DNA from 2 places in the Devosia sp. Soil_C_22 genome. Region 2 is predicted to be linked to the other one. Evidence: riboswitches for the same ligand, from Rfam matches in the RefSeq annotation. Region 2 holds a riboswitch; the other holds the start of a gene.

Region 1 (14,784 bases), on a different contig from region 2:
TTTCCGCGGCTGGGTCGATGCGCTGATCATGCGGGTGATGGACATCATCCTCGCGTTCCCGTCGCTGCTGCTGGCGCTGGTACTGGTCGCCATTCTCGGGCCAGGCCTGTTCAACGCCATGATCGCTATCGCGCTGGTGCTGCAGCCGCACTTCGCGCGCCTGACGCGCGCCGCGGTGCTGGCCGAAAAGAGCCGCGAATACGTGACCTCCGCCAAGGTCGCAGGCGCCGGCAACCTGCGGCTGATGTTCATCACCATCCTGCCCAACTGCCTCGGCCCGCTGATCGTCCAGGCGACGCTGAGCTTCTCCAACGCCATTCTCGAGGCCGCCGCACTCGGCTTTCTCGGCATGGGCGCACAGCCGCCGACGCCCGAATGGGGCACCATGCTGGCGCGAGCCCGCGAGTTCATCACTTCGGCCTGGTGGATCGTCACCATGCCCGGCCTCGCCATCCTGATCACCGTGCTCGCCATCAACCTCATCGGTGACGGCCTGCGCGACGCGCTCGACCCCAAGCTCAAGCGGAGCTGAGCGAGATGTCCCTGCTCGAAGTCAAAAATCTCACCGTCTCGTTCGATACCTCGATCGGCCTGTTCAATGCCGTCAAAGGCATCGATATCCGGGTCGACCCGCGCGAAGTGCTGGCCATCGTGGGCGAAAGCGGCTCCGGCAAGTCGGTGTCGATGCTGGCCGTGATGGGGCTGTTGCCGCCTACGGCCAAGGTCGCTGCCGACAGCATGACCTTCGACGGCCGTGACCTGCTCAAGCTGTCGCCGGCCGAGCGCCGCAAGATCATTGGCAAGGAGATCGCCATGATCTTCCAGGAGCCGATGACCAGCCTCAACCCGTGCTTCACCATCGGCTTCCAGATCGAGGAAGTGCTGCGCTTCCATCTCGGCATGGACAAGACGGCACGCCGCGCCCGCGCCATCCAGTTGCTCGAGCAGGTCGGTATCCCGAACCCCAAGGAGCGGCTCAATTCCTATCCGCACCAGATGTCGGGCGGCCAGAACCAGCGCGTCATGATCGCCATGGCGATCGCCTGCAACCCCAAGCTGCTGATCGCCGACGAGCCGACGACCGCGCTCGACGTCACCATCCAGAAGCAGATCCTCGACCTCCTGATGCAACTCCAGGCCGAGCACGGCATGGCGCTGATCATGATCACCCACAATATCGGCGTCGTCGCCGAAACCGCTGACCGCGTCGTCGTGCAGTACAAGGGCAAGAAGATGGAGGAGGCGGGCGTGCTCGAGCTCTTCACCGCGCCCAAGAGCGCCTATACCCGCGCGCTGCTCGCCGCCCTGCCGGAGAACGCCACCGGCGACCGCCTGCCCACCGTCACCGGCTTCAGCGTCGAGGAGGCCATCTGATGGCGCCCGTCCTCGAAGCCAGGAATATCGTACGCGACTACCATGTCGGTGGCTCGCTGTTCGGCGCCGCCCGCACCGTGCACGCCGTGCGCGGCATCAGCTTTTCGCTCGAGCGCGGCAAGACGCTCGCCATCGTCGGCGAAAGCGGCTCGGGCAAGTCGACGCTCGCGCGCATCCTGACCCTCATCGATCGGCAGACCGATGGCGAGCTGAAGATCGATGGCGAGACCATCGATATCGGCAAAACCGGGGTCACCAAGGACATGCGCCGCAAGGTGCAGATGGTGTTCCAGAACCCCTATGGTTCGCTGAACCCGCGCCAGAAGATCGGCGACGTGCTGATGGAGCCGCTGCTGCTCAATACCGCCATGTCGCCGGCCGAGCGCCGCGCCAAGGCCATGGACATGCTGCAGAAAGTCGGCCTGCAGCCCGAGCACTTCAACCGCTATCCGCACATGTTCTCGGGCGGGCAGCGCCAGCGCATTGCCATCGCCCGCGCCATCATCCTGCAACCCTCGCTGCTCGTGCTCGACGAGCCGGTCTCGGCGCTCGACCTGTCGGTGCAGGCGCAGATCCTGAACCTGCTGTCCGACCTGCAGGATGAGTTCGGGCTCACCTACGTGTTCATCAGCCACGACCTCAGCGTGGTGAAGTACATCGCCGACGAGGTGATGGTGATGTACCTGGGCGAGGCGGTGGAGCAGGGCAGCCGCGACAAGGTGTTCGCCAACCCCGAGCACCCCTACACCCGCACCCTGTTCGCCGCGACGCCGCGCGCCGATATCGAGAGCATCAAGGCCCGTCTCGCCAGGAAGGCCGCTACGGCCGCCTGACGTATCGCGGAAAAAATTGCAGCCTTCGGCCGTGTGCCGGTGGCTTAGCTTAAACCGCTGTTAAGCGCGAAGCCCGTAGTTTTCCGGCAGTTTCCACGCCGGTAACAATCGACTTGCCCAGAGCCGCTGCACAGTTGAGGGCCACGGCCGCGGCGCTTCGTGCCCGGCGCGTCCGGCCGGCCAAGCCGCGTGCCTCGCTCGCGGGCTTCACCTTCTCGGTCGCCCTGCCCACCGTCGCGGTTTATGTCGGCGTCTGCGCGCTCGTCTTCCTCGCCATGCATGTGATGAGCTCGGAGATGAACGCCATCGACTCCGATCGTGGGCGCAAGGCCATCGCCGCCGCCATCGAGTCGCAGGTGGTGAGCCTGGGCGAGAGCGCCGCCGACGAGGCGACCTGGACCGAGGCCTACATCAACACCTATATCGAGCCCAATCCGGCCTGGCTCGATTCCACCTGGGGCTCCACCGCCCGCATTTCCGAGACCTACGACACCGCGATCCTCACCGATGTCGACGGCGAGATCAGCTTTGGCGAATCGAGCCGCGGCCCGGTCTCCGGTAACCTCGCCGATATCGTCACGGGCACCCCGGAGCTGCTCAAGGAACTCGAGTCCGGCATCTCCTTCCTCGGCGACGATGCCACGGTCGCCAATCTGGCGGGCAGCCCGCAGGGACCGGTAGCGATCGCGGCCGCCATCGTGCATGGCAACTCGGGGCAGGCGAGCATCCCGCGCGAGCAGCGCCGCATCCTGTGGCTGGCACGCAAACTCGATGACAACGTGCTCGCCGCCGTCGCCAGCCGCTTCCAGCTGCCCAAGCCGGAACTCGTCGATGTCGCCATTCCGGGCCACGACACCATGAAGCTCGTCGACGCCGCCGGCACCCACATCGCCACCATCAGCTGGCAGCCGCGCCGTCCCGGCGATCCCGCCTTCGCGCACGCTGCCGCCGTCGCCTCGGTGGTGATGCTGGTCATCGGCGCCTTGGTCTTCATCGTGCTCGCGGCCTTCCGCCACGCCATCAAGCTGCGCGCCGCGGCCGATCAGCGCGACTGGCTTAACGCCCGCTACGACACGATCTCGGGTGAGCTCAACCGTTTCGGCTTCGAGGAGCATCTCGCCGCCCAGGTGCCGCGCAAGCGTGGCGAACTGCCCGCCGCCTTCTGTCAGCTCTTCGTCGAAGACTCGGCCGCGGTCGTCGGCCTCTATGGCCGCGAGGTCACCAACCAACTGCTCGTGGCGCTTGCTACCCGCTTTCGAGCTGTCGCCGGCGACGATGTCGTCGTGTCACGCACCGGCCCGGCCGAATATACCCTCGCCTGGCTGCGCGAGGGGGCCGCGGCCGCCGCGCACGGCTTTGCCGACCGCGTCCTTGTTGGCCTCTCCCACCCCGTGCCGGTGGGCGAACTCAAGCTCAAGGTCGCGCTCTCCATCGGCATCGTCGAGGCCGAGATTACGCGTGACAACGTGGCCAGCATCCTCCGCCGCGCTGAGACGGCCGTGGCCCGCGCCCGCGAGACCGGTGGCAGCCAGGCGGTGGACTACGATCCGCGCTTCGAGGACGAGCGCCGGCGCCGCATCGAGATGCAGGCCGATATTCGCCGCGGCCTCGATGCCGGCGAGTTCGACCTCGTCTATCAGCCCATTATCGATTTCCGCGCCGAGGCGATCATCGGGGTCGAGGCCCTGATGCGCTGGACCCGCCGCGCTGCCGGTCCGATGGGGCCGGGCGAGTTCATCCCCGCCGCCGAAGCTTCCGGCCTCATCGACGATCTCGGCATGTTCGCGTTGCGCCGCGCCGTCGAGGAGATCGGGCCGCTCGGCAACATCAAGATTTCGGTCAACGTCTCGACCGCCCAGCTCAAGAACCCGGCGCTGCCGCAGACCGTGTTCACCGCGCTCGAGGAGTGGGGCGTCGACGCCGCCCGCCTGCAGCTCGAGGTGACCGAGTCGTTCCTCGTCTCCCACCCGGATCGGGCCATCCGGCTGATCGAGCAGTTGCGCCAGGCTGGCATCCTCATCGCGCTCGATGATTTCGGCACCGGCTATTCGTCCATCGGCTATCTGCGCCAGTTCAAGTTCGACCGGGTGAAGCTCGACCGTTCGCTCATCGACCATATCGACGCTGATCCGGTGCAGGCCGCGCTGGTCGAATCCACCATGGTCTACGCCTACGCGATGGGGCTGGCCGTCACCGCCGAAGGCATAGAGCGCCGCGAGGAAGCGGCTCTGCTGTCGCGGCTGGGTTGCAAGGAGTTCCAAGGCTACCTGTTTGCGCGACCGCTGCCGATCGACCAACTGAAGCGGCTGCTGGGGGAAGCCGAGCCGCTGCGCCAGGCTTCTTGATCCGCCCCAGCAGGGAAGTTTGCGGAAGGGCGAGCGTCGCTCAAAGGTTGATGAAAACCACCGGGTCACCCCGGCGGAGGCCGGGGCCCATCCTGAGGTCTCTCCCCTCTCAGTGATAGAGGAGATATCTCAGGATGGATCCCGGCCTGCGCCGGGATGACACCGAGTATGGGGCTTCACTCCGTCTCAACTCAACCCGCCGCCCGGCACTCGGCGCAGCGGCCGCGCAGTTCGATCGTGGTGCGCTCGAGCGCAAAGCCGTTGTCGCGGGCCCAGCCGCCCAGCCGCTCGACCACCGCCGGCTCGGCGAACTCGTCGACCCGGCCGCAGTCCGAGCAGATGGCGAAAGCGGCGGTGCTGGCGCCTTGGTGGCATCCGGCGTCGGCGCAGCACACGAAGGCGTTGAGCGATTCCAGCCGGTGCGCGAGGCCGTGCTCGATCAGCTTGTCGAGTGCGCGATAGACCTGCAGCGGCGCGCGCAGGCCGTCGTCGCGCAGCTTGTCGAGAATGTCATAGGCCGAGAGCGGGCCTTCGGCATGGTTCAGCGTCTTCAGCACCAGGTCCTGGTTGCGCGTCAGGTCGCGCGGGCGCTCGTGGTGATGGTCGTCGTGACTATGCGCCATGATCGGGGGCCTTTCGTCTCTGCCGCCACAACTGCACGGGCAGCACGGCGGCAACAATGAACAGCAGCAACGCGGCAACCACGATGGAAGGTCCGCTCGGGGTATCGAAGCGCAGCGAGGCGAACAGCCCGGCCACCACCGCGATCACCCCGGCGACGCCGGCGATCACCGCCATTTGCTCGGGCGAGGTGCTGAGCCGCCGTGCCGTCGCCGGCGGAATGATCAGCATCGCGGTGATAAGCAGCACGCCCACGATCTTCATCGCGATGGCGATGACGCAGGCGAGCAGCAGCATCAGCACGATGCGGGTGAGCTCCGGCCGCATGCCCTCGGCCTCGGCAAGTTCGGCATTCACCGTGCCGGCGAGCAGTGGACGCCACAGCGCGATGACCAGGCCGAAGATCACCGCGCCACCGAGGTAGATGATGAAGATGTCGGTGACCGACACGGCGAGGATGTCACCGAACAGGAACCCCATCAGGTCGACGCGAATGCCGCTCAGGAAGGCGACGACGAGGCCGATCGCCAGTGCCGAATGGCTGAGGATGCCGAGCAGCGCATCGGTCGAGAGCGTCGCCCGGCGCTGCAACAGCAGCAGGATTCCGGCCACCGCCGCCGCGACGACGAATACGCCGAGCGTGACATTCACCGAGAACATCAGGCTGAGCGCCACGCCGAGCAGCGCCGAATGCGCCATGGTGTCGCCGAAATAGGACATGCGCCGCCAGACGATGAAGCAGCCCAGCGGCCCGGTGACGAGCGCCAGCCCGATGCCGGCGATGAGGGCGCGGGTGAAGAAGTCGTCAAGCATGGGCGGCCCCACTCGGGTCGGTGTGGGTTGCCACCCCCCTCCCGGCCTCCCCCACAAGGGGGGAGGTGCCTGCCAGTGAGTGGGGCACGATCGTGACACACGCTCCGCCCTGCACCTCCCCCCTTGTGGGGGAGGATGGGAGGGGGGCGCCCCACGCGCCGAACATCGAACGATCACCCATGCCGATGCCCCTCATGCGAATGCCCATGATCGTGCTCATGCGCCTCGACCACGCGGCCACCCGCCTCCAGCACCCGGCCATCCGGCAGATGCGTGTGGTCGTGATGGTGCTGGTAGAAGGCCAGCGCATTGGCGGCCCGGGCGCCGAACAGGCTGAGATATTCCGGGCTGTTGGCCACCGATTCCGGCGTGCCGCGGCAGCACACGTGGCCGTTGAGGCAGATCACCGTGTCGGTCGCCGCCATCACCACGTGCAGGTCGTGGCTGATCAGGAGAATGCCGCAGCCGGTTTCGTCGCGGATGTGCCCGATCAGGTCGTAGAGCGCCACCTCGCCGGAGAAGTCGACGCCCTGCACCGGCTCGTCGAGCACCAGCAGGTCGGGCTTCCGGATCATCGCCCGCGCCAGCAGCGCGCGCTGGAACTCGCCGCCAGAGAGATTCTGCACCTCTGCTTCGGCGAGATGCGCGACCCCCGTCGCCTCGAGCGCCCGGGTGATCTCGTCGCGGCCATAGGTGCCGGTCAGCGTCATCAGCCGGCGTACCGTCAGCGGCATGGTCCAGTCGATGGAGAGCTTTTGCGGCACGTAGCCGACGCGCAGCCCCGCCTTGCGCGAAACGCTGCCGACGCTCGGCTTCAGCACCCCGGTGACGAGCTTCGCCGTGGTCGATTTTCCCGAGCCGTTCGGCCCGATCATCGTCACGATCTCGCCGCGCCTGATCGAGAGGTCCACCCCTTCGACCAGCCAGCGGCCGTCGCGCTGCACGCCGGCGCCGGCCACATCGACCAGCACTTCGTGCCCCAGCTCGTGCTTCTTGAGCGCATCCATAAATTCACGCAGTCCGTCTCTTGCTGACGTTACATCATTACGTTATAGCGTAACGCGGCGATAGCGTTATGTCATAACATTTCGTTCATTCGCCGCCGTTTTCAACGAGGGCCTGATCCATGCTGAAATCCATGCTCGCCGCGCTTGCCGCGTCCCTGGTGCTGACCACTGCCGCGCTGGCCGAAGTGCCGCGCGTCGTCGCCAGCGTAAAGCCAATCCACGCGCTGGTGGCCCAGGTGATGGGCGATCTCGGCACGCCGGACTTGATCGTCGATGGCGCGGCCTCGCCCCACACCTACAGCCTCAAACCGTCGGATGCCGCCGCGCTGCAGCAGGCCGACCTGGTGTTCTGGACCGGCCATGGGCTCGAGCTGTTCCTCGAGGATTCGATCGGCACGCTGGCGCCCAATGCCACGGTGGTTGAGTTGAGCGACGTCCCCGGCATCGAGCTGCTGCCGCCGCGCGAGAGTGGCACCTTCGAGCCGCACGATCACGGCGACGAGGGGCACGATCCCGATCATGCCCACGAGGGCGAGGATCACGATCATGCCGAGGAGCATGTGCATGAGCGCGAGGGCGAGCGCGACATGCACTTCTTCCTCGATCCAGCCAACGCCAAGGCCATGGTGGCGGTGATCGCCGAAAGCCTCGCCACTGCCGATCCAGAGCATGCCGCCACCTACGAGGCGAACGCTGCTTCGGCTGCCGCCGACCTCGATGCGTTGATCGCCGAAACCGAAGCCAAGCTCGCGCCGGTGCAGGATCGGCCGTTCGTCGTGTTCCACGACGCCTACCAGTACTTTGAGCACCGCTTCGACCTCAACGTCGCGGGCTCAATCACCATCAGCCCCGAGCTCAGCCCTGGTGCCGACCGCATCAACGCCATCCGCGACAAGCTGAAAACCCTCGACGCCGCCTGCGTGTTCGCCGAGCCCAACTTCGACACGCGCGTCGTCGATGTGCTGATCGAAGGTACCGGCGCCAAATCCGCCGTGCTCGACCCCGAAGGCGCCAGCCTCGAGGCCGGTCGGGGCCTCTATCGCCAGCTCATCGGCAATCTCGCCGACAGCCTGGTGGCCTGCCTGCAGTAACCGGGCAATCCGGGGCTATGGCTCCGGATTTTTTGCAACGCCTGCTCGTAACTAAATATCATAACAGGAGCTCTCATGCGCGGCCTGACCGTAGCCTTCTCCATGCTCGCCCTTGCGGCGCCCCTCTCATTGCCGGCCTCAGCCGATGAGCACACGCACTTCCGCCTGTTCGTCGCCGACCATGCCGATCCGGTGGTGACAGCCATCGATCTCGAGACAGGCGAGGTCGCCGGCAGGTTCGATCTCGCGGGCCCGGCGAGCCTCTACACAACCTCCAGCCGCGCGGCCGTTTATGCCGTGCAGGGCGCCGCCAACCGCGTCTCGGCCATCGTGTCGGGCATCACCATTTCCGACCACGGCGACCATGGCGACATCGAGGTCGGCGCGCCGCAGTTGCTCGAGCCGGTCGTTGAAGGCGAGCGGCCGGTGCATTTCGTCGAGCATGATGGCCAGATCGCCATCTTCCTCGATGGTTCAGGCGTCGCCCGGATCGTCGGGGAGACATCCTGGCTCGCCGGCACGCCCGAGGCGCGCGACCGCGCTTCCTCCGCGCCGCATCACGGCGTGGCGGCGCAGGTCGGCGAATACACCCTGCTGACGCGCCCCGACGCCAACGATCCGGACGCGCTGCCAATCGGCATCGATGTGCTGGATGCAGACGGCAAGCCCGTCGGCGATCTGTATGCCTGCCCCGATCTTCACGGCGAGGCCAGCTCGGGTGATACGCTGGCCATCGCCTGCGCCACCGGCCTGCTCCTGGTGCAGGAGAGCGCCGAGGGGCCGCGGATCACGCATCTGCCCTATTCGGACGACCTGCCGGAGGGCAAGTCGACCACCTTGCTCGGCGGCGTTGCCATGCAGTACTGGCTCGGCAACTACGGCGCCGATCGCGTCGCCATCATCGACCCGTCCGCCGATTCGACCTTCCGGCTTGTCGACCTGCCGACCCGCCGTGTGCATTTCGCCATCGATCCGGTCGCCGTGAAATACGCCTACATCTTCACCGAGGACGGCAAGCTGCATCGGCTCGATATCGTGGCAGGCGCGATCGACAAGAGCCTGACCGTCACCGGGCCCTATTCGATGGACGGCGAGTGGAGCCTGCCGCGACCGCGCATCGCCGTGGCCGGCGGCGAGATCGCCGTCACCGATCCCCTGGCCGGCAAGCTGCATATCGTCGATGCCGCCACCTTCGCTCTCGAGCGTGAGATTCCCGTCGCCGGCAAGCCGTACAATATCGTTGCCGTCGGTGGTTCCGGCCAGTCGCACTGATACGCATCCAACCTGCTGTCGGGCCGCGGGGAACATCCGCGGCTCCGGCTCATTCCGATCCTGAGGATCCATCATGCATGACGTCATCATCATCGGCGGCGCCTTTGCCGGCCTTGCCGCCGCCACCCAGCTCGGTCGCGCCCGGCGCAAGGTACTGGTGCTCGACACCGGCGCGCCGCGTAACCGCTTCGCCGCGCATTCACACGGCTTCTTCACCCGCGACGGCAGCCCGCCGCTCGAACTCGTCGCCGAAGCCCGCCGCCAGCTCGCCATCTACAAGACCGTTGAGATCCGCAACGCCCGGGCCACCGGCGCCAGCCAGGACGGCGATAGCTTCGTCGTCGAGCTGGAGGGCGGCGACAGGCTGCCGACCCGCCGCATCATCCTCGCGCACGGCATGAGCGACGATCTCAGCGTCCTGCCCAAGGGTGCCGATGCCTGCTGGGGCAACACCGTCTTCACCTGCCCCTATTGCCACGGCTACGAGTTCGCGGATCACAAGCTCGGCCTGCTGCTGCGCCACGGCGACGTGCTCGACCTCGCCCGCTTCTACAAGGAGTGGACCAGCACCTTCACCCTGTTCACCAACGGCAATCCGGTGGACGACATCGCTCGCAAGGCGCTGGCCGACATGAACGTGCCGATCATCGACGACACGGTGCTGAGCCTCGAGCACGACAGCGGCCAGCTGCGGGCCATCGTCACCGCCAATGGCAAGGTGCCGCTCGATGCCATGTTCGCCCATCCGCCGGCGCGGCTATCGACCAATATCGGGGTCGAGCTCGGCTGCGAGACCAAGGACGGCCATCTCGGCCCATTCTACGCCGTCGACCAGACGCAGATGACCACCGTGCCGGGCGTCTATGCCGCCGGCGATGTGGCGTTCCCGATGCCCTCGATCAGCTATGCGGTCGCTGGCGGCGTCGCGGCGGGCACCTTCGCCCACCGCTCGCTGCTCACTTAGCTTCTGTCACCGGCCTTTCGGGCCTCCCTCCCCCTTGCGGGGAGGGAACGAGGGTAGGGGTGGTGCAGTGATCCTCGATGGACCCCCACCCCCCACCCCTCCCCGCAAGGGGAGGGGAGCGAGGCCACTACTTGAGCGGGCCGCGGAAGATGAAGAAGGCGCCGAGGCAAATGAGGCCGAAGCCGACGGCATGGTTCCAGGTCAGCTTTTCGCCGAGCACGAACACCGCGAAGGCGACGAACACCGTGAGGCTGATCACCTCCTGGATGGTCTTGAGCTCGGCCGCCGTATAGGTGCCATAGCCGATGCGGTTGGCGGGCACCGCCAGCCAGTATTCGACCAGCGCGATGCCCCAGCTCGCCATGACTACCACCCACAGGGCGGCGCTGGGGAATTTGAGGTGTCCGTACCAGGCGATGGTCATGAAGACGTTGGAGCCGATCAGCAGCACGATCGGCATCACGGTCTGGAAGGTGAAGGGCATGGAGCACCGGCGAATCGGGAGCGGATGCCCATTCATCCTCGCGCCCTGATCTCGCCGCAAGCCCTGCACAGAGTTGTGGCCTGTCCGTCCCCCGGGCGAGTCGGAGGTCCTGATCCCATGCGCACCCTGCTGCTGCTTCCCATCCTGTTCGTCGCGACTCCCGTCTTCGCCGAGGAGATAAAGTGCGAGGGGCCCTACGCCGCCGACAGCTCGGAGGCACGGCTCATCGAGACCTTCGGCAAGGATAACGTGATCACCGGCGACGTTCCCGGTCCCGAGGGCACGACGCTGCTCGCCACCACGATCTTTTCCGGCGACGAGGCGAAACGCCAGGAGTTCGGCTGGTGGAACGAGGAGGCGCGCGAGCAGCTCTCCTATGTCACCGTACCGGCCGGCGTCACCACGCCGGGCGGACTCGCCGTCGGCATGACGGTGAAGGAGGTCGAAGCGCTGAATGGCGGCCCGTTCGAGCTTTACGGCTTCTTCTGGGATTATGGCGGTACCGCCGTGACCACTGGCGGCAAGTTCGAGAACCTGCCGGGCGGCTGCACCGTGTCGTTCCGCTTCGCCGTCGGCGACTATCCGGCCGATCTCGACGTGGGTCCGATCTCGGGCGATACGCTGATCCAGTCGACTGAGCCGCTGCTCGAACAGGTGGATGCCCGTATCCAGAGCCTAACCATCGGCTACCCGGATCCGAACGCCGCGGAAGATTGACCGCACCCCACCGCTCGGCGTAACGATACAGCCACGTTGGTTCCGCAACCCCGCTTGGGCGCGCGGATCAAAAGGGAACACGGTGCGGCGTACCCATCAGGGACCAAATCCGTGGCTGCCCCCGCAACTGTAAGCGGCGAGTGCCTCCGACTAGCCACTGTCGTCCTTGGGACGGCGGGAAGGCCGGAGATTACGATGACCCGTGAGCCAGGAGACCTGCCGACGTGCAACCGGGCGCAGAGCCCAAATCAACGTGCACACGGAGGGTGTCCGCACATGACCACCGCGACTCAAACGTCGACTGCTTCTCTCTCGATCTCGCACCGTCTCATCGCAGGCGTGCTGGCACTGTTCATCGGCCTCGTCCTCGTCGGCGGCGTCGGCTTTGCCAGCGACATGGCCATCCACAATGGCGCGCACGACACGCGCCATGCGCTCGGCTTCCCCTGCCACTGAGCCGCCAACCAGCGAATCCGCGAGACATCGATGAAACTCTTCCAGCGAATCTTCTTCGCTGCCGTCCTCACTGGACTGGCAGCCGGCTTGGCCATGAGTGCCGCCCAGCAATGGCGCGTCACGCCCCTGATCCTCGAAGCCGAAACCTACGAGAACGTCGACCCGGCCGAAGCGCATGAGCATCCGGCCGGCACTCCCGAGCATAGCCACGAAGCGGCCGCGCCCGCCGGGGCACATGAACATGACGAGGATGCCTGGGCCCCCCAAGACGGCTTCGAGCGCACCGCCTACACGGTGCTCGCCAACGTGTTGGGCGGCATCGGCTTCGTCTTTGTGCTGGCCGCTGTGAGCGTGCTCGCCGGCCTCGAGATCAATGCACGGAACGGCGTCGTCTGGGGCATTGGCGGCTTCCTCGCCCTGCAACTCGCCCCGGCCCTCGGCCTGCCGCCGGAACTGCCCGGCATGCCGGCCGCCGATCTCGTCGTCCGCCAGGCCTGGTGGATCGGCACGGCCATTGCCACCGGCGCGGCGCTGATCACTGTCGCCAAGCTGCGCAACCCGCTCGGCCTCGCCATTGCGGCGGTGCTGCTGATTGCGCCGCATCTCATCGGGGCGCCCGCCGCTCCGCATGAGCCGAGCGTCGTTCCCGCCCACCTCGCCACCAGCTTTGCCGCCAATGCCCTGGGCGTCGGCGCGCTGTTCTGGCTGATCGCCGGCCCGCTGTTCGGCTGGCTCAACGAGCGCTTCGCCAGGAGCGAAGGCCTCGCCCTCAAGGGAGCCCACGCATGACCGAGAAGATCCCCGTCACCGTCGTCACCGGCTTCCTCGGCGCCGGCAAGACCACGCTGGTCCGCCACGTGCTCGCCCATGCCAGGGGCAAGCGCATCGCGCTGATCATCAACGAGTTCGGCGAACTCGGCGTCGACAAGGAAATCCTCGCCGGCTGCGGCGACGAGACCTGCCGCGAGGAGGACATGATCGAATTGAGCAATGGCTGCATCTGCTGCACCGTCGCCGACGAGTTCATCCCCACCATGCAGCAGCTGCTGGCCCGGCCGGATCGGCCCGACCACATCGTCATCGAGACCTCCGGCCTGGCGCTGCCGCAGCCGCTGATCCGGGCCTTCAACTGGCCCGAGATCAAGTCGGAAGTGACCATCGACGGCGTCGTCACCGTGGCCGATGCCGCGGCGCTCGCCGCCGGGCGCTTCGCCAATGACGAGGCGGCCGTCGATGCGCTGCGTTCGGCCGACGACATGCTCGATCACGAGACGCCGCTCGGCGAGCTGTTCGAGGATCAGCTGATCGCCGCCGACATGGTGATCCTCAACAAGTCCGACCTCGTCGACGCGCGCGACCTCGACACGGTCGAGGCGCACCTCAAGGCCGAGATGCGCCCGGGCACCGGCATCGTCCGCGCCCATAACGGCCATGTCGATGTCGCGGCGCTGCTCGGCATGGGCTTGTCGACCGAGGACAACCTGGCTGGGCGCGAGAGCCACCATGAGCTCGAGCATGGTGGCGAGGGGCATGAGCACGACGATTTCGACTCGTTCTCGGTCACCCTCGACGGCGTCACCAGCAAGGACCGGCTCCTTGGCATCATCGAGGAGACAATCCGCACCCACGATGTGCTGCGCCTCAAGGGCTTTGCAGCGCTACCCGGCGCTTCGGCCCGGCTCGCCATCCAGGCGGTCGGCCCGCGCGTGAACGCCTATTTCGACCGGCCGTGGAAGCCGGGCGAGGCGCGCCAGACCGCGCTGGTGGTGATCGGCGAGAGTCCGCTCGATCGCGCGGCGATCACCGCGAGCCTGCAGCAGGCGGCGGCGGTCGTGGCTTAACACCATGCAGCCCGACACACCCGGTGGAAGGCATTCCTGATGCATCTTCTCGCGGCGCAGGCCGGGGCATTGCAGCAGGATGGCGAGGCCATCGATCTCGGCCAGACCCCGGCCGACATCGTCTTCGCCTCCGCCGCCGACAGCGAGCTGATGATGCTGGCGGCGGCGGCCGACCGGGCAGGGGCGGCCGATCTCCGCCTCGCCAACATCCTCCGCCTCGGCCACAACCTGTCGGTCGATATGTGGATCGAGCAGACGGTGCAGCATGCCAAGCTGGTTGTCGTGCGCCTGCTCGGCGGCCCGGCCTATTGGCAGTATGGCGTCGACGAGCTGACCGGGCTTGCCCTGCAGGGGCGGTTCAAGCTGGCGCTGCTGCCGGGCGACGCCACACCCGACCCGATCCTGCAGCAGCGCTCGACCGTTGCTCCCGGGGACTGGTCGCGGCTGCACGCGCTGTTCACGGCCGGCGGGCCGGACAATGCCGATGGATTGTTGGCGGTGTTTCGCCTGCTGGCGGCGTCATCGCCTCCCTCCCCCTTGCGGGGAAAGACCGAGGGTGGGGGTGGCGGCGAGGCTCACAGCGCCACCCCCACCCCCCACCCCTCCCCGCAAGGGGGAGGGGAGCTCGCCCCGCGCCCCTTCGCGCGCTTCGGTCTCTGGCATCCAGCGCAGGGCATGATCGAGGACCTCCCGCCCTCGCCTCACCCAAACGTGCCGCTGCTGTTCTACCGTGCCGCGCTCGAGGGCGCGGGCACCGCGACGCTCGAGGCGATCATCGCCGAGCTTGAGGCGCAACAGCTGAACCCCGTCCCCATCGTCGTCTCGACGCTGAAAGAGGGGGCCTGCATCCGCTTCGTGCAGGCGGTATTCGCGGCGTATCCGCCGCAGGTCGTCCTCAACCTCACAGGCTTCGCCTTGGGGCTCGATGGCCTCGACGACAGGCAGAACCCCTTCGCTGGCATCGAC
Region 2 (14,784 bases):
TCGCTCGGCTTGCCCGAAAGCCGCAGCCTGAACTCGGTGAGCCACTGCATGAAGCCCGGGTTACGCAGGCGCAGCGTCCTGAGCGCGCTGCGCATCCGGGCAATCAGCACGCGCGGCAGGCCCTTGAGGCTCAACGCGCGCTGCACTTCGAACAGCTCGACCTTTTCGGCCCCGAAACGCGACTTGTACTGCAGGTCGCCGACGCTGAAATCGAACATGTGCCAGCCCGCCGCCTTGCCGTGCTCGATGGTCAGGTACATTGCCACCAGCCCCGGCGAGAACGACGCCCATTTCTCGTCCGAAGTCATGGTCGGAATGAGCAGCGTGAAGCGGCCATGGCGCAGCAGCCCGTAGACCACCGCCAGCACCTCGCCATCCACCTTGAGTCCGCTCAGATGCACGATCTCGCCGGGATCGCTCGCCAACTGCCGGTAGAACGCGTTGACCCCCGGCTGCTCCAGGTAGTCCGAGCGCCCGAGGTCGGCGAACCGCGCCCGGCGCAGTGCGAACATCGCATCGAGCAACTCGTCCCGGCCGGAGGCATCGGTCGGGCAGACGAACTCCACCCGCCCCTGCTTCTGCAGTTTGTTGAGCTTGCGTTTGGCATCACCGCTCGATGGCTTTTCGTCGCGCGCGATCGGCATGATCGAGGCGCAATGCCCCATCGGCGACAGGAACTTTGCCGCCGTGAGCGCGTGGGACGCGCCATCATAGTCGAGCGGCACGTTGCGCAGCCGTGCGACATCCGCCGCCGGCAGCGCGCCCAGCACCGCCGACCAGATCGCGTCCGCCTCCTTGGGGGCGAGCAGCCGGTTGTCCGGAGTAACCGGCACGAAATAGTCGCTGCACCCGAGCCCGACGGCCTCGGCCACCCGCAGCCCGCCTTCGCGGCTCAGGGTGAACGGAAATATGGCCACCGGCGCGCCATCGGCATCCTCGACGCCGATCACCGCCAGCTCAGCGCCAAGCGCCGGTGCCGTCGTCGCCGCCAAAGTGGCGAGGAAGGGCCTGGTCTGGAATGCCGTCCGCGCCCAGCTGTCGAGCTCGTCGAGGAAGGGATCGTCCATCCCGCTCAGGCGCCGTGCGCGAAAACCCGTCAAAGCTGCCTCTTCCATCGGCCGGTCGACGGCACCTCCTTACAACGAATGGGTCGCGTGCTCGGTCAAAGGGTTGAAACTTGCTTAATATCGGCGACAGCCGCACTTACTCGGCCCGCAGGTCATACCGCAGCCGCGGCCAGTCCTCGCTCGCCAACCAGTCCTGCAGCAGCGACCGGAACGCCGCCTTGTCGGCCATCGCCCCCGTCTTCCACCACCAGAACACGTCCGCCGACTTCTCTCCGCTCAGCGACGGGTAGATGTAGAGGCACCCCAGATACGCGCCGGCCGCGTCCTCGATGACCCAGGTGAAGCTGCGCCGGGATTCGAACTCCCGCTGGTGCCAGGCGAGATCGAGCAGGTTGTCGTGCTTGGTCAGCCCCTGAGGCCAGGTCGAGTTCGGGTTGGCCGACTTGATGTCGGCGGCGCTGGCCATGACGGCCTCGAAATCCCGTTCGACATCGTCGACCGTCAGCACGCGCAGGGTGAACGCACCCAGCCCATGCACCGCCGGGATCGACCAGCCCTTGAACAGCGGATGCGGCCTCAATGCTTCCTCCCCACTCACCGGCCTCTCCGCAATCCTCCCCCGTTTACGGGGGAGGGGGACCGCCGCAGGCGGTGGAGGGGGCGGCCAAACGCGGCGGCCCTACCGGCTCACCTTCTCCAGCAAACTCGCGATCGAAAAGAACGGAATCCCCATCCGCTCGCTCAGCCCCGTCGCACAGGTCGAGACCGTCGACAGCCCGATCTCGCAGCCGTCCGGGATCTGTGCCTTGCCGAATCGCGTCGCATGCGCGTTGAGCTCGGGCACGAACAGCCCCTTGTCGCCGGCATAGCCGCAGCAGCTGATCGCATCGAGCACCACGACCTTGTCGGCAATCGCCGCCGCCAGGGTGTTGATCGCCTGCTGCTCCTTGAGCCGCTGTGCCGAGCAGTTGTGATGCACCGCCACCGCCGCGAGCTTGTTGGTGATCTTGAGCTTGGGCAGCACCTCGGCCAGCAGGAACTCCGCCGAATCCGCCACCGGCGACGCGCCCGGATGCTCGCGCATATGCTTGGCGCAGGTCGAGGCATCGGTCAGCACCGGATAGGTGCCATCCTCGGCCAGCCGGTCGATCTCGCCCCGCGTCTTCGCGCCCACCCGCTCGGCTTCCTCGGGAAAGCCCTTGGACTGGAACGGCTGACCGCAGCACTGGCCCTCCGTGTGCTCGGGTACCACCACGTCGTAGCCGACGCGCTTCAGCAGCTCGACCGTCGCATCGGTGGTCGGCACCAATCCGTTCTCGCTCGTCGCCGCGCCGAACATGCGCGTCGCACAGCTGGGGAAATACACCACCTTGCCCATCGGCGCATCCGCCACCGGTGCCACCTTCGGCGCTCCCGGCCCCGGTCGCAGCGCCGGCGACACGCGCGGCACCGCCCCGCCCGTCACCTTGCGGGCGAATCCCGCCAGCGCGTCGGTCACCCCGTTGCCAATGATGGTGCGCGAAAACGCCTGCGTCGCGACGCCGAACGACATGCCGCGCTCGAGCGCCACCGTGTGCGAACCCACCGTGTGGGCCAGCCGCCGGTCGCCATCCGTCCGCCGCCGTGCCCGCTCGCCGATCACCATCGTGCCGGTTTCGATGCCCACCGGGCAGCGCAGCGCGCACACATTGCCGGCCGCGCAGGTCGCGAGCCCCGCATATTCGAACAGCCGCTCCATCTCGGCCAGCCGCGCCGGATCCTCGCCCGTCGCCTTGAGCCGCGCCTTCTCGCGCGTCACCACGATGCGCTGGCGCGGGCTCATGGTCATGTGGTGGCTCGGGCAGGCCGGCTCGCAGAAGCCACATTCGATACAGAGGTCGACGATCTCGTCGGCCAGCGGCATGCGCTTCAAATCGTGCACATGCACCTGCGGGTCGGCATTCAGCAGCACCCCCGGGTTCAGCAGCCCCTCGGGATCGAACAGCGCCTTGATCCGGTGCATCACCTTGTAGGCGGTCGTGCCCCACTCGAGCTCGACGAACGAGGCGATGGCGCGCCCGGTGCCATGCTCCGCCTTCAGCGAGCCGCCATACTGCACAGAAACGAGGTCGCCCAGCGCGATCGAGAACTTGTCGAAGCGCTCGACCTCCTCGGGGTTGCCGAAATCGGCCGCCATCTGGAAATGCAGGTTCCCCGCCAGCGCGTGCCCGAACAGTACGCCGTCATAATACCCGTACTCGTCGAGGAGCTTCCGCATATCGATAACGAAATCGGCCAGCCGCTCCACCGGCCCCGCCACGTCCTCGGTCAGCATGGTCGTGCCCTTGGGCCGCGTCGCCCCGAACATCGGGATGAAGCCTTTGCGCATGTCCCAGAGCAGGTGCGCGCGCTCCCCGTCGCCATCGCCGAAATCGATGTCGGTCGCACCCTCTTCGGCAAGGATCGCGGTGGCGAGCGCGATTTCCTTCTCCAGCTCCTCCGGGCTCTCCGCCGACACGTCGACCAGCATGGCCGGCGAGGTCGGCGTGAAGAACTTCTCGTACGCCTTCATCACCGGCAGGTGCGCCACCGCCTCGAGCGCCCGGCGCTCGAGATATTCCGCCGAGGTCACCCCATGCGTCTGCTGCACCCCGCCATTGGCGAGCCGAGAGATCGCGCGGCCGCACGAGTGTGGATCAGGGAACGGGATCAGCCCCGTCACCTTGTACGGATGCTCAGGAATGGTCCGGTAGGTCACCTCCGACACGAAGCCGAGCGTGCCCTCCGAGCCGACGATCAGGTGGATCAGGATGTCGATCGGGTCATGGAAATCGATCAGCGCGTTGATCGAGTAGCCGACCGTATTCTTGATCCGGTATTTCTCCCGGATCAGCGCCACCAGCTCGGCATCTGCCATCACCTCATGGTGCAGCGCGCTCAGCCCCTCCAGCAGCTCGGCGTGCGACACCCGGAACGCCGCGACCGAGGCCGGGTCGCCCGAATCGAGCACCGTGCCGTCGACCAGCATCACCCTGAGCCGCAGCATGGTGTGGTAGGTGTTGTAGGCCACCCCGCAGCACATGCCCGACGAGTTGTTGTTCACAACCCCGCCGATCTTGCAGGTGGCCTGGCTCGCCGGATCCGGCCCGATCTTGCGGTTGAACGGCTTCAGCGCCTTGTTGACGTTGGCGACGATATTGGCCGGCCCCAGCGTCACCCGCTCGCCGCCCTCGTGCACCGTGAGCTTCCGCCACCCGTCGCCCAGCACCGCCAGCACGCCCTCGGTGATCGACTGGCCGCTGAGCGACGTGCCCGCCGCGCGAAACGTCAGCGGCAGCCGTTCGGCCCGCGCCGCTTCGATCACCGCGCGCACCTCGTCCTCGGAGTTGATGATCACCACCAGCGCCGGCACCAGCCGGTAGTGGCTGGCATCGCCCGAATAACCGTAGGTCATCACCGGATCGGTCATCATCCGGTCAGCCCGGATCACGCCCTCGAGCCGCCGCACCACACCCTGCGCGGCAGCCACGCGGTCCACCCCGATCGGGGCCATATCGTTCACGGAAACATCCACCCTTTGACTAGCGGCGGCATGTTAGGCCGTGACGCGGTCCGGCGAAAGCCGGGCTTGCGGCTCGTCCCACAATGCGGAAAAGGGCCCCGCCGCAGCGGAGCCCATCTCGCTCAGATATCGATGTCGGTCTCGTCCTCGCCGAGCCCGCGGCGGATATCATCGGCCGCCCGGCGCAGGATGTCGCTGACCCGCGCCTCCTGCTCCGGCCCGCGCTTCAGCGCGGCCTTGATCGCCTTCTTCAGCGCCTTGCGCGCCTCGTTCACTTCCGGCCCGACATCGGCGATATCGCGATCCGGCTCGCCCGGCCGCCGCCAGTGCCCATGGCCCGGATGCTCGTGGCCGCCATGCTCATGTCCCGGATGCGGCTGGTCCTCCTCGCCGAACCAGCGCCCTTCGGCAAAGCGCTTGCCCATGCCGCGCAACTTTTCGGCCTGCTCGGGCGTGAACGGAAAATCCGGGCTCGCCATGCGATCGCGCCACTGGTTCATGCGCGTGCCGACATTGCCGAGAAAATCGAGCGTCGACTCGATCGCCTCGCGATTGTCGGCCAGGTGCGTCCGGCCTTCGTCGGTAATGGTGTAGAGCTTCTTGTTCCCGTCCACCTGCGAAGTGACGTAGCCCGCCTCCTCGAGGAAGGTCAGCGCCGGATAGACGATGCCGGGGCTAGGCGAATAAAAGCCCTGCGACTTCTCCTCGATCGCCTTGATCAGGTCATAGCCGTGTCGCGGCTGCTGCTCGATCAGATACAGCGCCACGAGCCTGAGGTCGCCCGAGGCCAGCATCCGCCCGATGCGGAAATTGCCCCCGAAGCCACCCCACTCGCCACCCGGCGCCATATTGCCGTCGAACTGTCCGAAGCGACGAAACCCACGTCGCGCCATGGCTTCCATCCGCCGCCAGTTGCGGTCCCACCGCTCATCATGATGTCGCATCTTCTGCTCCAAGATATATCTTACGATACCCGCAAGATATGCTTCGGCCATGGCGGGCACAAGATAGCTCTCAAGATATATCTTACGTCAACAACACTGACCTTAGGCCTGCCGCTCCATGATCCTCCCCCGCGTGGCGGGGGAGGGGGACCAAGCGAAGCTTGGTGGAGGGGGCGGCCGAACTCTCCGCCCTGCGCCTCGACCCCTACCCCCGTATCGCCGCGATATATCTTTCCATCGACGCCCGCACCCGCGCCTTGCCGTCCCGCACCACCGTCCGGTCCCACCACGACGCGTACACCCGGTCGAACTCATAGGGCTCCACCGCGCCGACGATCTGGCGCACCGTGCGTTCCGGCAGCGGTATGAGGTTGGGGTAGGAATACATGAAGCTCACCCAGCGCGTATCCGGCACCACGGTGATCGTATCGCCGGTCAGCAGCACGCCCTTGCCATCGGCGCCCGGCCAGTGCAGCACGCTCGAGCCGACAAAGTGCCCGCCGCAGCGCACCAGCGTCACGCCCTGCCCCAGGTCGAACGTCTCGCCGTCCCAGTAGCGGATGCGGTCGGACGGCCGCATCACATACTCCCGGTTCGACGCGTGGATGTGGATCGGCACGTCCAACGCCTCGGCCCAGTCCTGCATCGAGGCATAAAAATGCGGATGCGAGATCGCGATCGCCCGGACCCCGCCCAGCTCCTTGATCCGCTGCACCGCCTCGTCCGTCACCAGCGGCGTCGATTCCCACAAAATCCCGCCGCCCGGCTGCTGGATCAGCAACATGCGCTGGCCGATAGCGATCGACGGCGTCGTACCGATCCCCACCATGCCCGGCTCCATGTCACGGAACTCGTTCCTGCGCTCCCCCTGCAGTTCGGTGAGCGTCGTCCACCGCTGCCCGCCCGCCCCGACATATTGCCGCTCGTCATCGCAGATGGCGCAATGGCGCGGCGGCGCCGCGGATGGCGCATGGGCAACGCCGCAGGTGACGCAGATGTAGGATTGCATGGATGATTTCCTCCGGTCATTGGGTGCTGTCCGGAGGAAGTGTTAGCGAAACTGGTGGCGGCTGTAAGGCCCCCTCACCCGGATCGCTTCGCGATCCGACCTCTCCCCCAAGGGAGAGGTGAGTTGAGGCACGATCTTGCCGCGGCACCACCTCTCCCTTGGGGGAGAGGTCGGCGCGCAGCGCCGGGTGAGGGGGCCTTTCTGAGGCCGGACGAGCTGCCCTCTAGGCCACCAGCCCCTTCCAACGCTCCAGCTCATCGAGCGTCTCGCCCGCGCCGGCCATCACGAACTGGTACACATCGAACCCCGAGACCATCACGCCATAATAGCCCGGCCGGGCCCGTGCCTCGTGCTTGAGTTTGAGGATCAGGTCGCGGTCGCAGCGGGACAGGTCGGCGCGCAGGTTGGCGTCGCGCGCTTGGCGCACGGCGAAATCGAATGGCTCCCAGCCCCAGATGTCGCATTTCCAGCCATTGCCGGCGAAATCCTTGAACTCGAGGCCCCAATAGAGCCCCGCCCCCAGCGGATGCGGCTCGACATAGTCGTTGAGGTAGTTCGCCTTGTGCAGCTGCAGGCCCACGGTGCTGAGCTGGATGGCGATGTCGGCCGCCAGCCCCGCCCATTCGGCCCAGCGCTCGCCCTCGCACGGCATGTGGATGTCGATATCGCGATAGACCATCAGGTCGTAGCCGGCGCTGCCGGTCACCACCGCTTCGCCAAAGCGGCCGTTGAGCATGTCCAGCAGCCCCGTATCGACCAGCACGCTGCGCGCCTCGGACCTCAGGTCCTCCGCCAGCTGCCGCCGCTCTTCTGCGCCCTGAAGAGTTGCGTCCATTCCAAGTCCCTCGGCTGGAATCAAAAGCCCGGCTCGTAAGCCGGGCTGAACTCTAGCTGCAGTCGCGCCAAAACTGTGGCGCGCTCAACAGTATCAACCGATTACTCGGCCTTGGTCTCTTCGGCCGGCGCCTCGGCGGCAGCGGCTTCCGCGGCGGCAGCAGCAGCTGCTGCGGCCTCGGCAGCATCCTTCTCGGCGAGCTCCTTGGCCAACGCCTCGGCGGCGGCGATCTTCTCCGCCTCGCGGGCGTTCTTGGCCTCGAGCGCGGCAGTGCGTTCGCCGGCTTCGATCTTCTTGGTGCGAGCGCCGGTATTCTCGAAGATACGGGCGGACTTACCGCGACGGTCGCGCAGGTAGTAGAGCTTGGCGCGACGCACCTTGCCGCGCTTCACCACCTCGATGCGGTCGATGTTCGGCGACAGCACCGGGAACACGCGCTCCACGCCTTCGCCGTAGGAAATCTTGCGGACGGTGAAGCTCTCCATGATGCCGGCGCCGGAGCGGGCAATCACCACGCCCTCATAGGCCTGCAGGCGTTCCTTGTCGCCTTCGCGGATCTTCACCCACACCTTGACGGTATCGCCATGGGTGAACTCCGGATGGGCCTTGGCGGTGAGCTTGTCGTACTGCTCTTTATTGAGCTGTTCGATGATGTTCGACATGTCAGTCTTTCCGTTATGATCTTTTCGATGGAGCGTTTCGCCGACGTTTCCGCCGACCGCCCGGTCTTGTTTGCACGGATTGTTATGCGCTTATTGGCCGAGCCGAAGCTCAAGCGAGCGGGGCTATAGATGAAGAACGCCCGAGAGTCTAGGGCTCCCGGGCATCTGATGTCACTTCTATGTCGGCCCACCGGCCTCCCGTGATCCTCCCCCGCGGAACGGGGGAGGGGGACCGCCGAAGGCGGGGGAGGGGGCGGCGACACCCACCAGGCCCCTCTCCCCCTAGCCGGGGGAGAAAGCAAAAACTTGGGCTTAGCGCAGCTAAGTCCTTAGTTTTCGCAAGAGAGGGGGTTGCTGCCGGGCACTATGCCCTCAGAGCCACCCGGCCAGCACGCCCACACCGCCCAGCGCGAACAGCCCACCGGCCACCTGCGCCACCGGCTTGCCATACTTGCCGACGAGCTTGGCCAGGCCCATCGCGGCGCCGATGCCGGCGAGGTGCAGCACTGCCGTCGCGACGATGAAGCCCACGGCATACTCGAAGCCGGCGGCACCCGCCGGCATCTCAGCGCCATGCGCGTGGCCATGGAACACGGCGAACACACCGACCAGCGCCGAAGCGGCGACGACCGGCATCGGCCGGCCCAGCGCCGCGACGCCACCGATCACCACGCTGGACAGCGCAATGCCGAGCTCCACGAACGGCACGTCGACCTGCGCCAGGCCGAGCCCGAAGCCGACCGCCATCATGGCGACAAAGCTCAGCGGCACCAGCCACAGGGCACGGCCGCCCAGTACGTAGGCGAACACGCCGACCGCCACCATGGCGAGCACGTGGTCGAGCCCCCCGATGGGGTGCAGGAAGCCGCTCAGCAGCCCGGGCACATGTTCGTGCCCCGGATGGGCGAAGGCCGCCGTCGGCAGCAGAATCAAAAGGAAGGCAATCAGCGCGCGCATAAATCTCTCCATCGGGACCCACCGTCCCTGTCGCGTTTCATGTGTTCGGTGGTCCCGGTTTGGGTCACCACCGGACGGCCGGTCTCCTGGCTCCGGACCCTCTCACCCGCCTTCCCAGTCGAAACCAGTGGCACCACGGGGGAGAGTATCGGTCCGTTACAGTCGCGGGGGCGGCGCCGGCACTTCACCGGCTTCCCGTTTCACGCCGCCTTCTGAACGAAGGATGCGCACCGTCGACACCCTTTGTGTCATTCTGGCCCCTCGATAGCAATCGGGCCCGCTGTCCGATTTGCCGCAAGACGTGGCGGGCGGGCATGCGCTAAACGCAGGTCGCAACCGAGATCAGCGCAATGAATTACCTCTCCGCCGCGGCCCTGTTCGGCCTCTCGCTCCTCGCCACTCCTGCCTTCGCCCAGCCCGCCGGCTGCGCGGCCGACATCTTCACCGCCGGCGACCTCACCATCTCGGGCGCCTTCAGCCGCGCCACCCTGCCCCAGGCCAAGGTGGCCGGCGGCTACCTCACCATCGAGAACCGGGGGACCGCGCCGGACCGCCTGCTCGGCGGCTCCACCGAAGGCGCCAGAACGGTGCAGGTCCACCAGATGCAGATGGTGGGCGACATGATGAAGATGAGCCAGGTCGAAGGCGGCCTCGAAATCCCGGCGGGCGGCAGCCTCACGCTCGATCCCGGCGGCTACCACCTCATGCTGATGGATCTCACGCAGCCGCTGAAGGCCGACGAGTGCCTCGCACTCACGCTGAAATTCGAGAAAGCCGGCGAAGTCCCGGTCACGCTCGCGATCGGCGCCCCCAACGCCGACACCGCCCCGACCGGCCACCAGGGCCACTGACCTTGCTCCCCTCCCCTCTTGCGGGGAGGGGCTGGGGGTGGGGGTCCATCGGTGATCGCCGGACCACCCCTCCCTCGATCCCTCCCCGCAAGGGGGAGGGAGGCGCAGGGGCGGCCTCTCGTCCGCCTACTTCAGCAAATCCGGCCGCCGCGCTTTGGTGAGAGCCTCGCTCTCGGCGCGCCGCCATTTCGCGACTTTGCCGTGATCCCCGCCGGTCAGCACCGCCGGGATCTCCCGACCCTCGAACACCTGCGGCCGCGTATATTGCGGATACTCGAGCAGCCCGTTCTCAAAACTCTCGTCGGCATGGCTCTCGGCCGCCCCGAGCACCCCGGGGATCAGCCGCACCACCGCTTCGAGCAGCACCATGGCGGCTACCTCGCCGCCCGCGAGCACATAGTCGCCGATCGAGATTTCCTCGAGCGCCCGCGCCTCGATCACCCGCTGGTCGACGCCCTCGAACCGCCCGCACACGATCACCGCCCCCGGCCCCGCCGCCAGCTCGCGCACCCGCGCCTGCGTCAGCGGTTTTCCGCGTGGGCTCATCAGGATGCGCGGCCGCGGATCGCCCGCAGGCGCCACCGCGTCGATCGCTTTGGCGAGAATGTCCGGCTTCAGCACCATCCCGGCGCCGCCACCCGACGGCGTATCGTCCACCGTCCGGTGCCGGTCGGTGGCGAAGTCGCGCAGCTGGGTGGCATTGAGCGACCATAGCCCATCCGCCATCCCCCGCCCGATCACCGAGGCGCCGAGCGGGCCCGGGAACAGTTCGGGAAACAGCGTGATGACGGACGCGGAAAAGCTCAATCGGGTTCCTCTTCGCCCGGCTCCGCCTCGATCGGCGGCTCGATGACGAGATACCCGTCGGCAAGGTGCACTTCCGGCACCACCGCCTTGGTGAAGGGATAAAGGAACGTGTCTCCGCTGCGCTCGTCGCGCACTTCGAGGATATCCCCCGCCCCGTAGTTCGGCACGGCCGACACGACGCCCAGCGCCGTGCCGTCTCTCAGCTGGGCCCTGAGGCCCAGCAGGTCGGCGTGATAATAGTCGTCGTCCTCGACCTCGGGCAGCAGCGAACGGTCGACATAGAGCTCGACCCCGTTCAGCTTCTCCGCCGCATCGCGGTCGTTGACGCCCTCGAGCCGGGCCACCAGCACATTGGTGGTGGTCCGCGCCGCAAGGATGCGGACCGTAAGCCCCGGCTTGTTGGTCGCGAGCCGGCCATAGTCGACCAGCGCCAGCGGATCCTCGGTGAAGGACTGGATGCGCACCTCGCCCTTGATCCCATGGGCCGCACCGATGCGACCCATGAGCAGGAGGCTCCCGCTTTCGCCCGCGACAGCCACGGCTTACTCGGTAGCGGCGGCTTCTTCGGCCGGAGCCTCGGCGGGAGCCGGGGCAGCGGCGGCGGCAGCGCGATCAGCCTCGGCCTGCGCCTTGGCTTCGGCGCGCTCGGTCGCCTTCTTGCCCGGCTTGGCCTTCTCGGGGTTGTTGCGCGGCTCGCGCTTGAGCAGGCCCGCGGCGTCGAAGAAACGGGCGACGCGGTCGGTCGGCTGCGCGCCGACGCTCAGCCAGTGCTGCACGCGCTCGGTCACGAGGGTGACGCGCTTGTCCTTGTCGGCGAGCTTGGGATCGTAGTTGCCGATCTTCTCGATGAAGCGGCCATCGCGCGGCGAACGGGCGTCGGCGACGACGACATGGTAGTACGGGCGCTTCTTGGTACCGGCACGGGCGAGGCGGAGTTTCAGGCTCATTCTTCAGTCCTTCAGTTGAGTTCGTTCGTTGCTGTTCAGGGTTATTTCTTCTTCGGCACGAACCCGCCGCCTAACCCGGGAAGTCCCGGAAAGCGCGGTGCGCCGCCAAGCCCGGGTAATCCACCCGAACCGGATTTCAACAGCTGCCCGACATCGGTCGGCAGCTTGGAAGGTGCGAGCTGCTTGGGCGCGCCGACCCCGCCGGGTCCGCCCTGCTGCTGCGGGATCGACGCCGGGTCGATGCCCATGTGCCGCGCCAGCTGCTCGAGCTCGGCCGGATCCATGTTCTCCGGCGAGGGCATATCGCCCAGCCCGGGGATCTTGCCCCCCATCTTGCCGCCGAACATGCCCGACAGCGCGCCCATGCCGCCCTTCGAGACCTTCTTCATCATGTCCGCCATCTGGCGGTGCTGCTTCATCAGCTTGTTGACGTCCTCGACCTTGGTGCCCGAGCCCTTGGCGATGCGGATGCGCCGCTTGGCGTTGAGCAGGTCGGGGTTGCCGCGCTCCTTTAGCGTCATCGAGTTGATGATCGCGATCTGGCGGTCGAACACCTTGTCGTCGAGGTTCACGCCGGCCATGGCCTTCTTCATCTGGCCCATGCCCGGCATCATGTTGAGCAGCGACCCCATGCCGCCCATCTTCTTCATCTGCAGCAGCTGGTTCTTGAGATCGTCGAGGTCGAAGACGCCCTTCTTGAGCTTCTTCGCCATCTTCTGCGCGTCTTCGGCAGTGACGTTCTGCGCCGCCTTCTCGACGAGCGAGACGATGTCGCCCATGCCGAGGATGCGGTCGGCGATGCGCGAGGGATGGAAATCCTCGAGCGCATCCATCTTTTCGCCGGTACCGATCAGCTTGATCGGCTTGCCGGTCGCCGCCCGCATCGAGAGCGCCGCGCCGCCACGGCCATCGCCGTCGACGCGGGTGAGGACGATACCGGTGATGTCGACGCGCTCGTCGAACGAACGGGCGAGGTTCACCGCGTCCTGGCCGGTCAGCGCATCAGCGACCAGCAGGATTTCGTGAGGCTCGGTCGCGGCCTTCACCGCCGCCGTTTCCGCCATCAGCTCTTCGTCGATATGCGTGCGGCCGGCGGTGTCGAGGATGACGACGTCATAGCCGCCGAGCCGGGCCTCGCGCTGGGCGCGCTTGGCGATATCGACGGGCTTTTCGTTCTGCTGGATCGGCAGCGTATCGACGCCGATCTGCTCGCCGAGCACGCGCAACTGCTCCTTGGCGGCCGGGCGGCGGTCGTCCAGCGAGGCAAGCAGGACCTTCTTGCCCTGCCGCTCCTTCATGCGCTTGGCGATCTTGCCGGCATGCGTGGTCTTGCCCGCGCCCTGCAGGCCGACCATCAGCATGGTCATCGGCGGCGTGGTATTGAAATCGATCGGCACCTGGGTTTCGCCCAGCACCTTGACCAGCTCGTCATGCACGATCTTGACGACCTGCTGGCCCGGCGTCACCGAACGGGTGACCTCGACGCCGACGGCGCGGTCGCGCACCTGCTCGACGAAGGCCTTGACCACCTCGAGGGAAACGTCGGCCTCGAGCAGCGCCCGGCGCACTTCGCGCAGCGCTTCGTCGACGTCCTTCTCGCCGAGCGCACCGCGCCCGCGAAGTCCATCGAAGATTTTACCAAGCCGGTCGCTTAGGCTCTCGAACATCCGTCTACCTCGTTTCCCGTGCCCATGTGGCTCGGGATGTAGGGGCCATCAGCGCAAACGCCAAACACACCCGAGGGCGCATCGCGCTGTCGGGTGGGAGCCTCCGGGATCTCTTTATACCTTCACGGGTCCCGGTCGGCCTTCAGGAGACTTGTCCTGATGGATTGGGGCGCGGAATAGAGGAGGAATGGGGCGGAGTCAAGGAAACGCACGCGCCCCGTTCACCATCGGCCGCTGCGCCGCCGCTCGCTAGTTCCTGTTGTCGGCGGCAATCCGCACGCCTGACACGGCCACGATCCCGTCGTTGAACTGCGTGTCGACCTCGAACCCCACGCCGGCGAGGCTGGCGGCCGCCTGCATGGCGAACCGGTCCACGCTTCGGATCGCCGGCGCCTCGAGCACCAGCACGATCCGCCCGCGCGGCTTCACCGCCTTGGCCATGGCCGCCGCCCAGCCGCGATCCTTGTGCCGGGGAAAGTCGACGTTGATCGCGAGCGCTGCGTCGAACGGACCCAGCTCCATCGTCTCGAAATCGCTCTCGAACGCCGTCAGCCGCCCCAGCCCGGCGTTCCGCTTGATGCACGCCTCGACCATCTTGCCCGAGCGGTCGACCGCCACCACGTCCGCGCCGGCCGACAGCACCAGCCCGGTCGCGATGCCATGCCCGCAGCCGATCTCCAGCACCTGCTCGCCCGGCTGTGGCGCCAGCAGCTCCACTGCCCAGCGGTGCCGCTTCGCAATCTCCGCCAACTCGACTCCCCCTCCGGCAACGTCCCGAACTACCCGTCCGAACGTGGCCTGAACAAGGCCATTGCCCGCTTTCCCCACCGGCGCTATAGGGTCGGCAGGGTCTGCAGTTCACCCAGGCGTCGCCGCCCCTCACGGGGAGCTAAACCTGCGATATCCTTTCTTTCGAGACAGCACTTGTCCTTCGTGCCCTCGCAAGCCGGCGACCACGACACCCGCCTCGGGTCGGCACGATAGAGGATAAGTCATGTCCAGAACTGCCATTCCGCTGCAGGTCGCCGACCTGTCGCCCTTCGCCAAAACCCTGCGCCAGAGCCTCGCGAGCCATGACGGCACGCCGACCCATGTCGAGCTGCTCAACATGCTGGCCAAGGCCGCCGGTTTCGCCAATTACCAGCACTTGCGTACCGATGCCGAAGCCGCCGACCGGCTGAAGGCCGCCGCCGAGCCCGGCCCGCGCGCCGATCTCAGCCAGGTCGAGAAAGCCGTCCGCTATTTCGACGACCTGGGCGTATTGATGAACTGGCCCTCGCGCTACAGCCACCAGATGCTCTGCCTCTGGGTCCTGTGGTCGCGCATCCCGCGCGGCGAGGCCTTCACCGAGCGCCAGATCAGCGACCTGATCCGCGACTGGCACGATTTCGGCGACCACGCCCTGATCCGCCGCGCCATGATCGACGGCAAGATGCTCGAACGCACCATCGACGGCCGCACCTACCGCCGCATCGAGAAATCCCCGCCCCCCGAGCT

What was found. A riboswitch is a leader RNA that binds a small molecule or an ion and turns the genes downstream of it on or off. The one in region 2 is predicted to bind cobalamin.
Region 1: it holds a riboswitch for cobalamin, as region 2 does, so the genes downstream of both, AC3A6I_RS01915 (CbtB domain-containing protein) here and AC3A6I_RS18940 (HupE/UreJ family protein) in region 2, are expected to answer to the same signal.

What each region holds. Positions count from the first base shown of each region.
Region 1 covers NZ_JBDGIY010000001.1:397,138-411,921, forward strand. Annotated here, with positions in the region: gene AC3A6I_RS01855 (ABC transporter permease subunit) at 1-532, shown strand, start outside; gene AC3A6I_RS01860 (ABC transporter ATP-binding protein) at 538-1,374, shown strand; gene AC3A6I_RS01865 (dipeptide ABC transporter ATP-binding protein) at 1,374-2,207, shown strand; gene AC3A6I_RS01870 (bifunctional diguanylate cyclase/phosphodiesterase) at 2,342-4,552, shown strand; gene AC3A6I_RS01875 (Fur family transcriptional regulator) at 4,744-5,175, opposite strand; gene AC3A6I_RS01880 (metal ABC transporter permease) at 5,165-5,986, opposite strand; gene AC3A6I_RS01885 (ATP-binding cassette domain-containing protein) at 6,160-6,993, opposite strand; gene AC3A6I_RS01890 (zinc ABC transporter substrate-binding protein) at 7,116-8,084, shown strand; gene aztD (zinc metallochaperone AztD) at 8,160-9,356, shown strand; gene AC3A6I_RS01900 (NAD(P)/FAD-dependent oxidoreductase) at 9,430-10,320, shown strand; gene AC3A6I_RS01905 (DMT family protein) at 10,448-10,804, opposite strand; gene AC3A6I_RS01910 (hypothetical protein) at 10,922-11,521, shown strand; cobalamin riboswitch at 11,542-11,759, shown strand; gene AC3A6I_RS01915 (CbtB domain-containing protein) at 11,798-11,977, shown strand; gene AC3A6I_RS01920 (CbtA family protein) at 12,008-12,766, shown strand; gene cobW (cobalamin biosynthesis protein CobW) at 12,763-13,818, shown strand; gene AC3A6I_RS01930 (cobaltochelatase subunit CobN) at 13,858-14,784, shown strand, end outside.
Region 2 covers NZ_JBDGIY010000002.1:370,695-385,478, reverse strand. Annotated here, with positions in the region: gene AC3A6I_RS18975 (GNAT family N-acetyltransferase) at 1-1,067, opposite strand, end outside; gene AC3A6I_RS18970 (hypothetical protein) at 1,204-1,647, opposite strand; gene AC3A6I_RS18965 (FAD-binding and (Fe-S)-binding domain-containing protein) at 1,747-4,599, opposite strand; gene AC3A6I_RS18960 (PadR family transcriptional regulator) at 4,731-5,552, opposite strand; gene AC3A6I_RS18955 (MBL fold metallo-hydrolase) at 5,758-6,561, opposite strand; gene AC3A6I_RS18950 (hypothetical protein) at 6,785-7,396, opposite strand; gene rplS (50S ribosomal protein L19) at 7,498-8,058, opposite strand; gene AC3A6I_RS18940 (HupE/UreJ family protein) at 8,431-9,015, opposite strand; cobalamin riboswitch at 9,075-9,265, opposite strand; gene AC3A6I_RS18935 (copper chaperone PCu(A)C) at 9,366-9,866, shown strand; gene trmD (tRNA (guanosine(37)-N1)-methyltransferase TrmD) at 9,993-10,673, opposite strand; gene rimM (ribosome maturation factor RimM) at 10,670-11,176, opposite strand; gene rpsP (30S ribosomal protein S16) at 11,216-11,620, opposite strand; gene ffh (signal recognition particle protein) at 11,662-13,287, opposite strand; gene AC3A6I_RS18910 (class I SAM-dependent methyltransferase) at 13,537-14,037, opposite strand; gene AC3A6I_RS18905 (DUF2087 domain-containing protein) at 14,282-14,784, shown strand, end outside.